One region of the Enterobacter sp. MG-EB028 genome, then DNA from elsewhere that is predicted to be linked to it. Evidence: predicted binding sites of a transcription regulator. Region 1 holds the regulator's gene; the other holds the start of a gene.
What was found. The regulator PurR, encoded in region 1, represses purine synthesis genes. The targets are predictions, from matches to a motif close to CANGCAAACGTTTGCNTG.

Region 1 (4,617 bases):
AGCGTCCCGCTCACGGAACGGTCAGCAAATTTCCCGCCGAGATAGTTGCCGATCGAGAAGCCGACGCCAATCAGCACCAGCATCGCGGTAACGAAAAGAGGCGGTGCGTGGGTGATATCGTGCAGCACCGGTGAAATATAGGTGTAGAGGGTAAACATCGCCCCTGCCCCCAGCACCGTGGTGAGCAGCGCGGAGAGCACCTGCGGGCGCATCAGCACCGCCAGCTCTTTACGCACTTCCGGACGTTCTCCTGCACTGCCTTTCGGCAGAGAGAAGAACAACGCCACCATTGCGACCACGCCCAGCCCGGCCGTCGCCAGGAAGGACATACGCCAGCCGATCGCTTCCCCCAGCCAGGTTGCCGCCGGCACCCCGCCAATGTTGGCAATCGTCAGCCCCATAAACATGGTCGCTACAGCGCTTGCCTGCTTGTGTTTTGGCACTACGCTTGCGGCCACGACCGAGCCCAGCCCAAAGAACGCGCCGTGGTTCAGGCTGGTCAGAATGCGCGACAGCATCAGGGTAGTGTAGTCCGGCGAAATGGCCGAAAGCACGTTGCCCAGAGTGAAAATCGCCATCAGGAAAATCAGCGCATTGCGGCGCGCCCGGTGAGAAAGCAGAAGCGTCATCAGCGGCGCCCCCACCATCACGCCGATGGCGTAGGCGCTGATTAACATGCCTGCCGCAGGGATCGAGACGTCTACGCCCCGGGCAATAACAGGCAGTAACCCCATCGGGGAGAATTCAGTGGTGCCAATCCCAAAAGCGCCAATCGCCAGGGCCAGCAGGGGAAAATTGATTTTCATGCGTCAACTCCGGATGCCGTGTCATGTGGTGACACAGAACAAAGAAGCGGAAAGCATGACATCAATCACAAAAAATGAGAAGTTAACAAAATGGCAAAAGATTTTTGCCAGAGAAGTAACAATCGCGGCGATGGGGAGGGAGAAGGCTCTCCCTCCGCGTAAATCAGTGCAGTGCAGCCGTCAGACCGGCCGCGACAATCAGAGCCAGCACAACAACGGTGGTGAACAGCGAAAACTTCAGATCGGAACTCATCAATTTTTCTCCTTTTAATCCCCCCACGAAAAGTGAGCTTGCTCATTTTTGCACAGATTCCGTCAAAAATCTTCCTGGATTTATACTGATAACCACTTTACCTCTTCCCCTTTTCATCAAGATAGGCCAAAATTCCACGCTAAATTTATTAGCGTACCGGCCATTGACCCCCTCCTGACGTCCCGTGTCGTTTTCCTGGCGTGCCGCAATCCAAAATTGCGTGATAAGGGTGAGAGAAGGCAAACGTTTACCTTCAAGTTTTTCAGGAGCTTAGGATATGGTCTGGAGTGACATTTAATGGCAACAATTAAAGACGTAGCAAAACGCGCAAACGTTTCCACTACAACCGTATCACATGTAATTAACAAAACCCGCTTCGTGGCGGAAGAGACGCGCAACGCGGTCTGGGCAGCAATCAAAGAGCTGCACTATTCGCCAAGCGCGGTTGCGCGCAGCCTCAAGGTCAATCACACCAAGTCCATTGGATTGCTGGCGACCAGCAGTGAAGCGGCCTATTTTGCCGAGATCATTGAAGCGGTGGAGAAAAACTGCTTCCAGAAAGGCTATACCCTGATTCTCGGCAACGCATGGAACAGCATTGAAAAACAGCGCGCCTACCTGTCGATGATGGCGCAAAAGCGCGTGGATGGCCTGCTGGTAATGTGTTCCGAGTACCCGGAATCCGTGCTGTCGATGCTGGAAGAGTATCGCCATATTCCGATGGTGGTGATGGACTGGGGCGAAGCGCGCGCGGATTTCACCGATTCGGTTATCGATAACGCCTTTGAGGGCGGCTATATGGCCGGCCGTTATCTGATTGAGCGCGGCCATCGCGAGATTGGCGTGATCCCGGGTCCGCTGGAGCGCAACACCGGCGCGGGCCGTCTGGCCGGCTTTATGAAAGCGATGGAAGAAGCGCTGATTACCGTGCCGGAAAACTGGATCGTGCAGGGCGACTTTGAGCCGGAATCAGGCTACCGCGCGATGCAGCAGATCGTCTCCCAGCCGCACCGCCCGACCGCCGTCTTCTGCGGGGGGGACATCATGGCGATGGGCGCCCTCTGTGCGGCCGACGAGCTGGGTCTGCGCGTCCCGCAGGACATCTCCGTGATCGGGTATGACAACGTGCGCAACGCGCGCTTCTTCACGCCAGCGTTGACCACCATTCACCAGCCGAAAGATTCGCTGGGTGAAACCGCCTTCAATATGCTGCTGGACAGGATCGTCAACAAACGTGAAGAGTCGCAGTCCATTGAAGTTCACCCTCGCCTTATCGAACGCCGTTCCGTTGCGGATGGCCCGTTCCGCGACTACCGTCGTTAATCTCATTGCGGAGCCAGCCAGGCTGGCTCCCTCAGCCACTCCCGGTTAAGCGTTTCGCTGTCCCCCAGATAATCCAGAAGCCAGGCCATCGCCGGCGAAACATCATTTTGTTGCCAGGTGAGGCAGCAGGCCGCATCCGGGAACGGATTCTCCAGGGCCAGCTCAACCCACTCACCGGTGTCGATTCGCGGTCGCGCAAAATGAACGGGTACCATCGCGACGCAGAGCCCGGCGCTGAGGCACGTCGCCGACGATTCCCAGTCAGGGGCCACCACCCGCCGCTGGTTGTCCAAAAGCCAGGTGATACGCTTGGGCAGCGAGCGGGAGGTATCCTCCAGCACCAGCGACGGCCAGCCGCGCAGCGTATCATCGCTCAGCGGCCCTTCCATCTTCGCCAGCGGATGATCGCTTGCCACCACGCATTTCCAGCTCAGCATCCCCATATCACGAAAGGCGTAACGCCCCCCGACCGGGATCGCCTGCGTGGCCCCAATGGCCATCTCTGCCCTGCCGTCCGCCAGCGCATCCCAGACGCCGTTGAACACCTCCTGCGAAACCCGCAGTTCGACGTCAGAAAAATGACGGTAGAAATCGACAATCATCTGCCGGGTGCGCTCGGGCTTAACGATGTTATCCACCGCAATGGAAAGGTGTCCCCGCCAGCCGTTCGCGATCTGCTGGCACTGCTCGCGGGTGATCTGCATTTTTTTGATAACAGAACGCCCTTCCTTCAAAAACCACGCCCCAGCAGGCGTTAATTCCACATCACGATGCCGCCGTTCAAACAGCGGTACCGCCAGCCACTCCTCAAGCTGACGTACGGTATAGCTGATAGCCGAAGGGACGCGGTGCAGCTCCTGCGCCGCCCCGCTAAAGCTGCCGTTACGTGCGACAGCATCGACCACTTCAAGAGAATAATCTGACCACATTTTCTGCCTGCAAAAAATTTGAATGCACCCGCCAAATATTAGCGTTTCACAAGCGGCTTTGCACTCCCTACACTCAGCGCCAACGTATACCTGCCTCCTCAGGAGAATAAAACAGTGCAACCCAGGAAAGGTTTTTTAGTCTGGCTCGGCGGCTTAAGCGTGCTGGGCTTTTTGGCCACCGATATGTACCTGCCGGCTTTCGCCGCCATGCAGGAAGATTTGCAAACCCCTGCTGCCGCCATCAGCGCCAGCCTGAGCCTGTTCCTTGCCGGTTTTGCCTTCGCGCAGCTGCTCTGGGGACCGCTTTCGGATCGCTTCGGCCGTAAACCGGTACTGCTGCTGGGTCTGGCCATTTTTGCCGTGGGCTGCCTGGGAATGCTATGGGTGCGCGATGCCACCTGGCTGCTGGTACTGCGGTTTGTTCAGGCGGTCGGCGTCTGTGCCGCTGCCGTGACCTGGCAGGCGCTGGTCACCGACTACTACCCGGCAAACCGCACCAACCGTATTTTCGCCACCATTATGCCGCTGGTAGGGCTTTCACCTGCCCTTGCTCCGCTGCTGGGTAGTTGGATCCTCGCGCACTTTGACTGGCAGGCCATCTTTGCCACGCTGTTTGCCATCACGCTGGTGCTGATGCTGCCGGCATTCGCCCTCAAGCCCGCGCATAAAAAAGAGGTGCACGCAGACGCGAAGCCGATCACCTTCACCTCCCTGCTCAGCACCAAAGCGTATCGCGGCAACGTTCTGATCTATGCCGCCTGCTCGGCAAGCTTCTTCGCGTGGCTCACCGGTTCGCCGTTCATTCTGCACGATATAGGCTACAGCCCTGCAGCCATCGGCCTGAGCTATGTTCCACAGACTATCGCGTTCCTGGTGGGCGGGTATGGCTGCCGCGCGGCGCTGCAAAAGTGGGAAGGTCAGCAGATGCTGCCATGGCTGCTGGTGCTGTATGCGCTGAGCGTCATCGGGACCTGGGCCGTTGGCTTTATTCCGGGTGCCGGTCTGGCCGAAATTTTGATTCCATTCTGCGTGATGGCCGTCGCGAACGGGGCGATCTACCCTATCGTGGTGGCGCAGGCGCTGCGTCCGTTCCCGCAGGCGACAGGCCGCGCGGCCGCGCTGCAGAACACCCTGCAACTGGGGCTGTGCTTCCTGGCAAGTCTGGTAGTCTCAGCGCTGATTGCCACGCCGCTGCTGACGACAACCAGCGTAATGCTGGCTACCGTTGCGCTGGCCGTCATAGGCTATCGCATGCAGGCTGCCGCGCAGGATGAGAGTACGCAGGTTGAAACCTCGCACGCCTGAT
Region 2 (4,617 bases), 1.2 Mb from region 1:
TCTCACTTTTATACGGCCGCGAGCTGGCACCGCACCACACGCGCTATATGGCGGGGCTGCTCACCACCGGGTATGCCATTGGGCAATTGATTGGTCCGGTGACCTCGGCGGTATCAACCTGGCTAACCCATCGGCTGGAGCCTGCGCTGGGGCTGGCGGGCGTTGCGCTGTTTGTCGCCGGTGCCCTGGTCTGGAATCGCCACGCTGAAAGGCAACAGCAATTGCAATAATTATCGTCGTGAATACTGGATTATGTGCGTCGCCTCACGCACAATGAGCGCATACTTTTGCCACAACGAGGGCAAAAGACGCCACACCTGCAGGAGAACAAAATGTCATCACTCAGTAAAGAAGCTGCCCTGGTCCACGAAGCCCTGCTCGCGCGCGGTCTTGAAACGCCACTGCGTCCGCCGGTTCAGGATATGGACAATGAAACCCGTAAGAAACTGATTTCCGGGCATATGACCGAGATCATGCAACTGCTGAATCTCGATCTGAGCGATGACAGCCTGATGGAAACGCCTAAGCGTATCGCGAAAATGTACGTTGACGAAATTTTCTCCGGACTGGATTACGCCAACTTCCCGAAAATTACCGTCATCGAAAACAAGATGAAGGTGGACGAGATGGTCACGGTACGGGATATCACCCTGACCAGCACCTGCGAGCATCATTTCGTGACCATCGACGGCAAAGCGACCGTGGCGTATATCCCGAAAGATACGGTGATTGGTCTGTCGAAGATCAACCGTATTGTGCAGTTCTTCGCGCAGCGCCCGCAGGTTCAGGAGCGTCTGACGCAGCAGATCCTGATCGCGCTGCAAACGCTGCTGGGTACCAATAACGTGGCGGTCTCCATTGACGCGGTTCATTACTGCGTGAAAGCCCGCGGCGTGCGTGATGCGACCAGTGCGACCACCACCACCTCGCTGGGCGGCCTGTTTAAATCGAGCCAGAACACCCGCCAGGAGTTCCTGCGCGCCGTGCGTCACCACAACTAATCAAACAGGGCAGGGACCATGGAGCGAAACGTCACGCTCGATTTTGTCCGCGGCGTCGCCATACTGGGTATCCTGCTGCTGAACATCAGCGCCTTCGGTCTGCCGAAGGCCGCTTACCTCAATCCCGCCTGGTACGGCGACATCACCCGAAGCGATGCCTGGACGTGGGCGCTCCTCGATCTGTTTGCCCAGGTTAAATTCCTCACGCTTTTTGCGCTGCTGTTCGGCGCGGGCCTGCAGCTTCTGCTCAAACGCGGCACACGCTGGATCCAGTCGCGCTTAACGCTGCTGGTCATCCTCGGGTTTATCCACGGCCTGTTCTTCTGGGATGGTGATATTCTTCTCGCTTATGGGTTAGTCGGGCTGATCTGCTGGCGGCTCATTCGCGACGCGCACAGCGTGAAAAGCCTGTTTAACACCGGCGTGATGCTCTATCTCATGGGGCTCTGCGTTCTGTTTTTGCTGGGGCTGATCTCCGGTGATGCGACAAACCGTTCCTGGATCCCGGATGCCGCTAACCTGCAGTACGAACAGTACTGGAAGCTGAAAGGCGGTACGGAAGCGATAAGCAACCGCGCGGGTATGCTGGGCGACAATCTGCTTGCCCTGGGGGCGCAATACGGCTGGCAGCTGGCGGGCATGATGCTGATGGGGGCGTCACTGATGCGCACCGGCTGGCTGAAAGGGGAGTTTAGCCTGCGTCACTACCGCCGCACCGGGGCGGGGCTAGTTCTGATCGGCGTGCTGATTAATCTTCCGGCGGTGATTGCGCAGTGGCACCTTCACTGGGATTACCGCTGGTGCGCGTTTCTGCTCCAGGTGCCGCGTGAGCTCAGCGCGCCGTTCCAGACCATCGGCTATGCGGCGCTGATCTATGGTTTCTGGCCGCAGCTCTCTCGTCTGTGGATCGTCAGCGCCGTGGCCTGCGTAGGCCGTATGGCGTTAAGCAATTACCTCCTGCAAACGCTTCTCTGCACCACGCTTTTCTATCGCTTTGGCCTGTTTATGAAATTCGACCGCCTCGGGCTGCTGGCGTTTGTTATTCCGGTCTGGGTGGTTAACCTGGCGTTTTCTGTTATCTGGCTGCGTTATTTCCGCCAGGGGCCGCTGGAGTGGGTGTGGCGTCAGTTAACCGCACATGCTTCAGGGGTATCATTGAATAATACATCCAGATAACGATCTGGATCACAATCATTAACAAAACGGATGTAAGCGTTTTCATGAGTGTGACCTTCTTCACGTAGTCCCCTTTCGCTCGCTGCCAAAATAGCCACCTTGCTAAACACAGGGGGTGTCTGTGAGTTGCTGCAATCCTTTGAAGGATGGTGAATATGATCACCATTCGTGACGTCGCCCGTCTGGCGGGCGTTTCTGTGGCTACCGTCTCCCGCGTGCTGAACAACAGCGCGCTGGTCAGCCCTGAAACCCGTGAAACCGTAATGAAAGCCGTGACCCAGCTCGGATACCGACCAAATGCCAATGCCCAGGCGCTTGCAACGCAGGTCAGCGATACCATCGGCGTGGTGGTGATGGATGTCTCGGACGCCTTTTTCGGTGCGCTGGTAAAAGCGGTCGATGTGGTCGCCCAGCAGCATCAGAAATATGTGCTGATTGGCAACAGCTATCACGAGGCGGAAAAGGAGCGTTATGCGATTGAAGTGCTGATCCGCCAGCGCTGCAACGCTCTGATTGTTCACTCAAAAGCCTTAAGCGATGAAGAGCTGGCCGGGTTTATGGAGCAGATCCCGGGTATGGTACTGATCAACCGCATCGTCCCGGGCTATGCCCATCGCTGTGTCGGGCTGGATAACGTCAGCGGCGCCATGATGGCCACCAAAATGCTGATCAATAACGGCCATCAGCGGATCGGCTATCTGGCGTCCAGCCATCAAATTGAAGATGACGCATTGCGGCGTGAGGGGTGGCAAAACGCCCTGAAAGAGCACGGCATTACGCCATCAGAAAGCTGGATCGGCACCGGAACGCCGGACATGCAGGGCGGTGAAGCGGCAATGGTGGAATTGCTGGGCCGAAATCTGCAGCTTTCCGCGGTGTTTGCCTATAACGACAGCATGGCCGCGGGCGCGCTGACTGCGCTGAAGGATAACGGCATTGCGGTGCCACAGCATTTGTCATTGATTGGTTTCGATGATATTCCGATTGCCCGTTACACCGACCCGCAGCTCACCACGGTGCGCTATCCCATTGCTTCTATGGCGAAACTGGCGACCGAGCTGGCGCTACAGGGAGCGGCAGGGCTGCTGGATCCAGGGGCAACGCACTGCTTCATGCCGACGCTGGTGCGTCGTCATTCCGTCGCGGCCCGGCAAATTGTGGTTCCGATCACTAACTGATTACATCAGGTGATGTAACCGTTTTCAATCTGTGAGTAAATTCACAGTATCTTAACAAGGCGCTGACTATGATGTCAGCGTTTTAGGGGCTGAAACGCTATGTAACGGTGATTATTCACTTTCACTATAGCCAATGTGCCGCAAACAACGAATAAAACGCATTTCTGGAGCGTTACCGACCACGGAAGATAGAAATTTTATAAGTGAACGTCGGCTGTCAGTAACGTTTTATTAACACCTGCCTGCCGATCGTTATTCACAAGAACTACCCTGCATAAAAAAAACCGGAGATACCATGAATAAGAAGGTGTTGACCCTGTCTGCTGTAATGGCAAGCATGCTTTTTGGTGCAGCAGCGCACGCTGCGGATACCCGTATTGGTGTGACCATCTATAAATACGACGACAACTTCATGTCTGTTGTGCGTAAAGCGATTGAGAAAGATGCGAAAGCAGCGCCAGACGTACAGCTGCTGATGAATGACTCCCAGAACGACCAGTCCAAACAGAACGATCAGATCGACGTTCTGCTGGCAAAAGGCGTTAAGGCTCTGGCGATCAACCTGGTTGACCCGGCGGCAGCAGGCACGGTTATCGAGAAAGCGCGCGGCCAGAATGTGCCAATCGTCTTCTTTAACAAAGAACCTTCCCGTAAGGCGCTGGACAGCTATGACAAAGCGTATTACGTCGGTACTGACTCCAAAGAGTCCGGCATTATTCAGGGCGATCTGATCGCGAAACACTGGGCGGCGAACCCGAACTGGGACCTGAACAAAGACGGTCAGATTCAGTTCGTGCTGCTGAAAGGTGAGCCTGGCCACCCGGATGCTGAAGCCCGTACCACTTACGTTATCAAAGAGCTGAACGACAAGGGCCTGAAAACCCAGCAGCTGGCGTTAGATACCGCGATGTGGGATACCGCTCAGGCGAAAGATAAGATGGACGCGTGGCTGTCCGGCCCGAACGCTAACAAAATCGAAGTCGTCATTGCCAACAACGATGCGATGGCAATGGGTGCAATTGAAGCGCTCAAAGCCCACAATAAATCTTCCATCCCGGTATTTGGCGTGGATGCTCTGCCAGAAGCGCTGGCGCTGGTTAAATCTGGCGCGATGGCCGGTACCGTTCTGAACGATGCCAACAACCAGGCGAAAGCGACCTTCGATCTGGCGAAAAACCTCGCCGATGGTAAAGGCGCGGCGGATGGCACCAGCTGGAAAATTGACAACAAAATCGTTCGCGTGCCTTACGTGGGCGTAGACC

Region 2: a site for PurR is predicted at 2,207-2,224, ahead of galS (HTH-type transcriptional regulator GalS). Genes of this name have one in related genera too.

What each region holds. Positions count from the first base shown of each region.
Region 1 covers NZ_CP195079.1:2,090,489-2,095,105, reverse strand. Annotated here, with positions in the region: gene ACR42C_RS09980 (MFS transporter) at 1-806, opposite strand, end outside; gene cydH (cytochrome bd-I oxidase subunit CydH) at 970-1,059, opposite strand; gene purR (HTH-type transcriptional repressor PurR) at 1,357-2,382, shown strand; gene punR (DNA-binding transcriptional activator PunR) at 2,385-3,311, opposite strand; gene punC (purine nucleoside transporter PunC) at 3,426-4,616, shown strand.
Region 2 covers NZ_CP195079.1:3,241,275-3,245,891, reverse strand. Annotated here, with positions in the region: gene ACR42C_RS15395 (YbfB/YjiJ family MFS transporter) at 1-230, shown strand, start outside; gene folE (GTP cyclohydrolase I FolE) at 333-1,001, shown strand; gene yeiB (DUF418 domain-containing protein YeiB) at 1,020-2,177, shown strand; gene galS (HTH-type transcriptional regulator GalS) at 2,333-3,355, shown strand; gene mglB (galactose/glucose ABC transporter substrate-binding protein MglB) at 3,651-4,617, shown strand, end outside.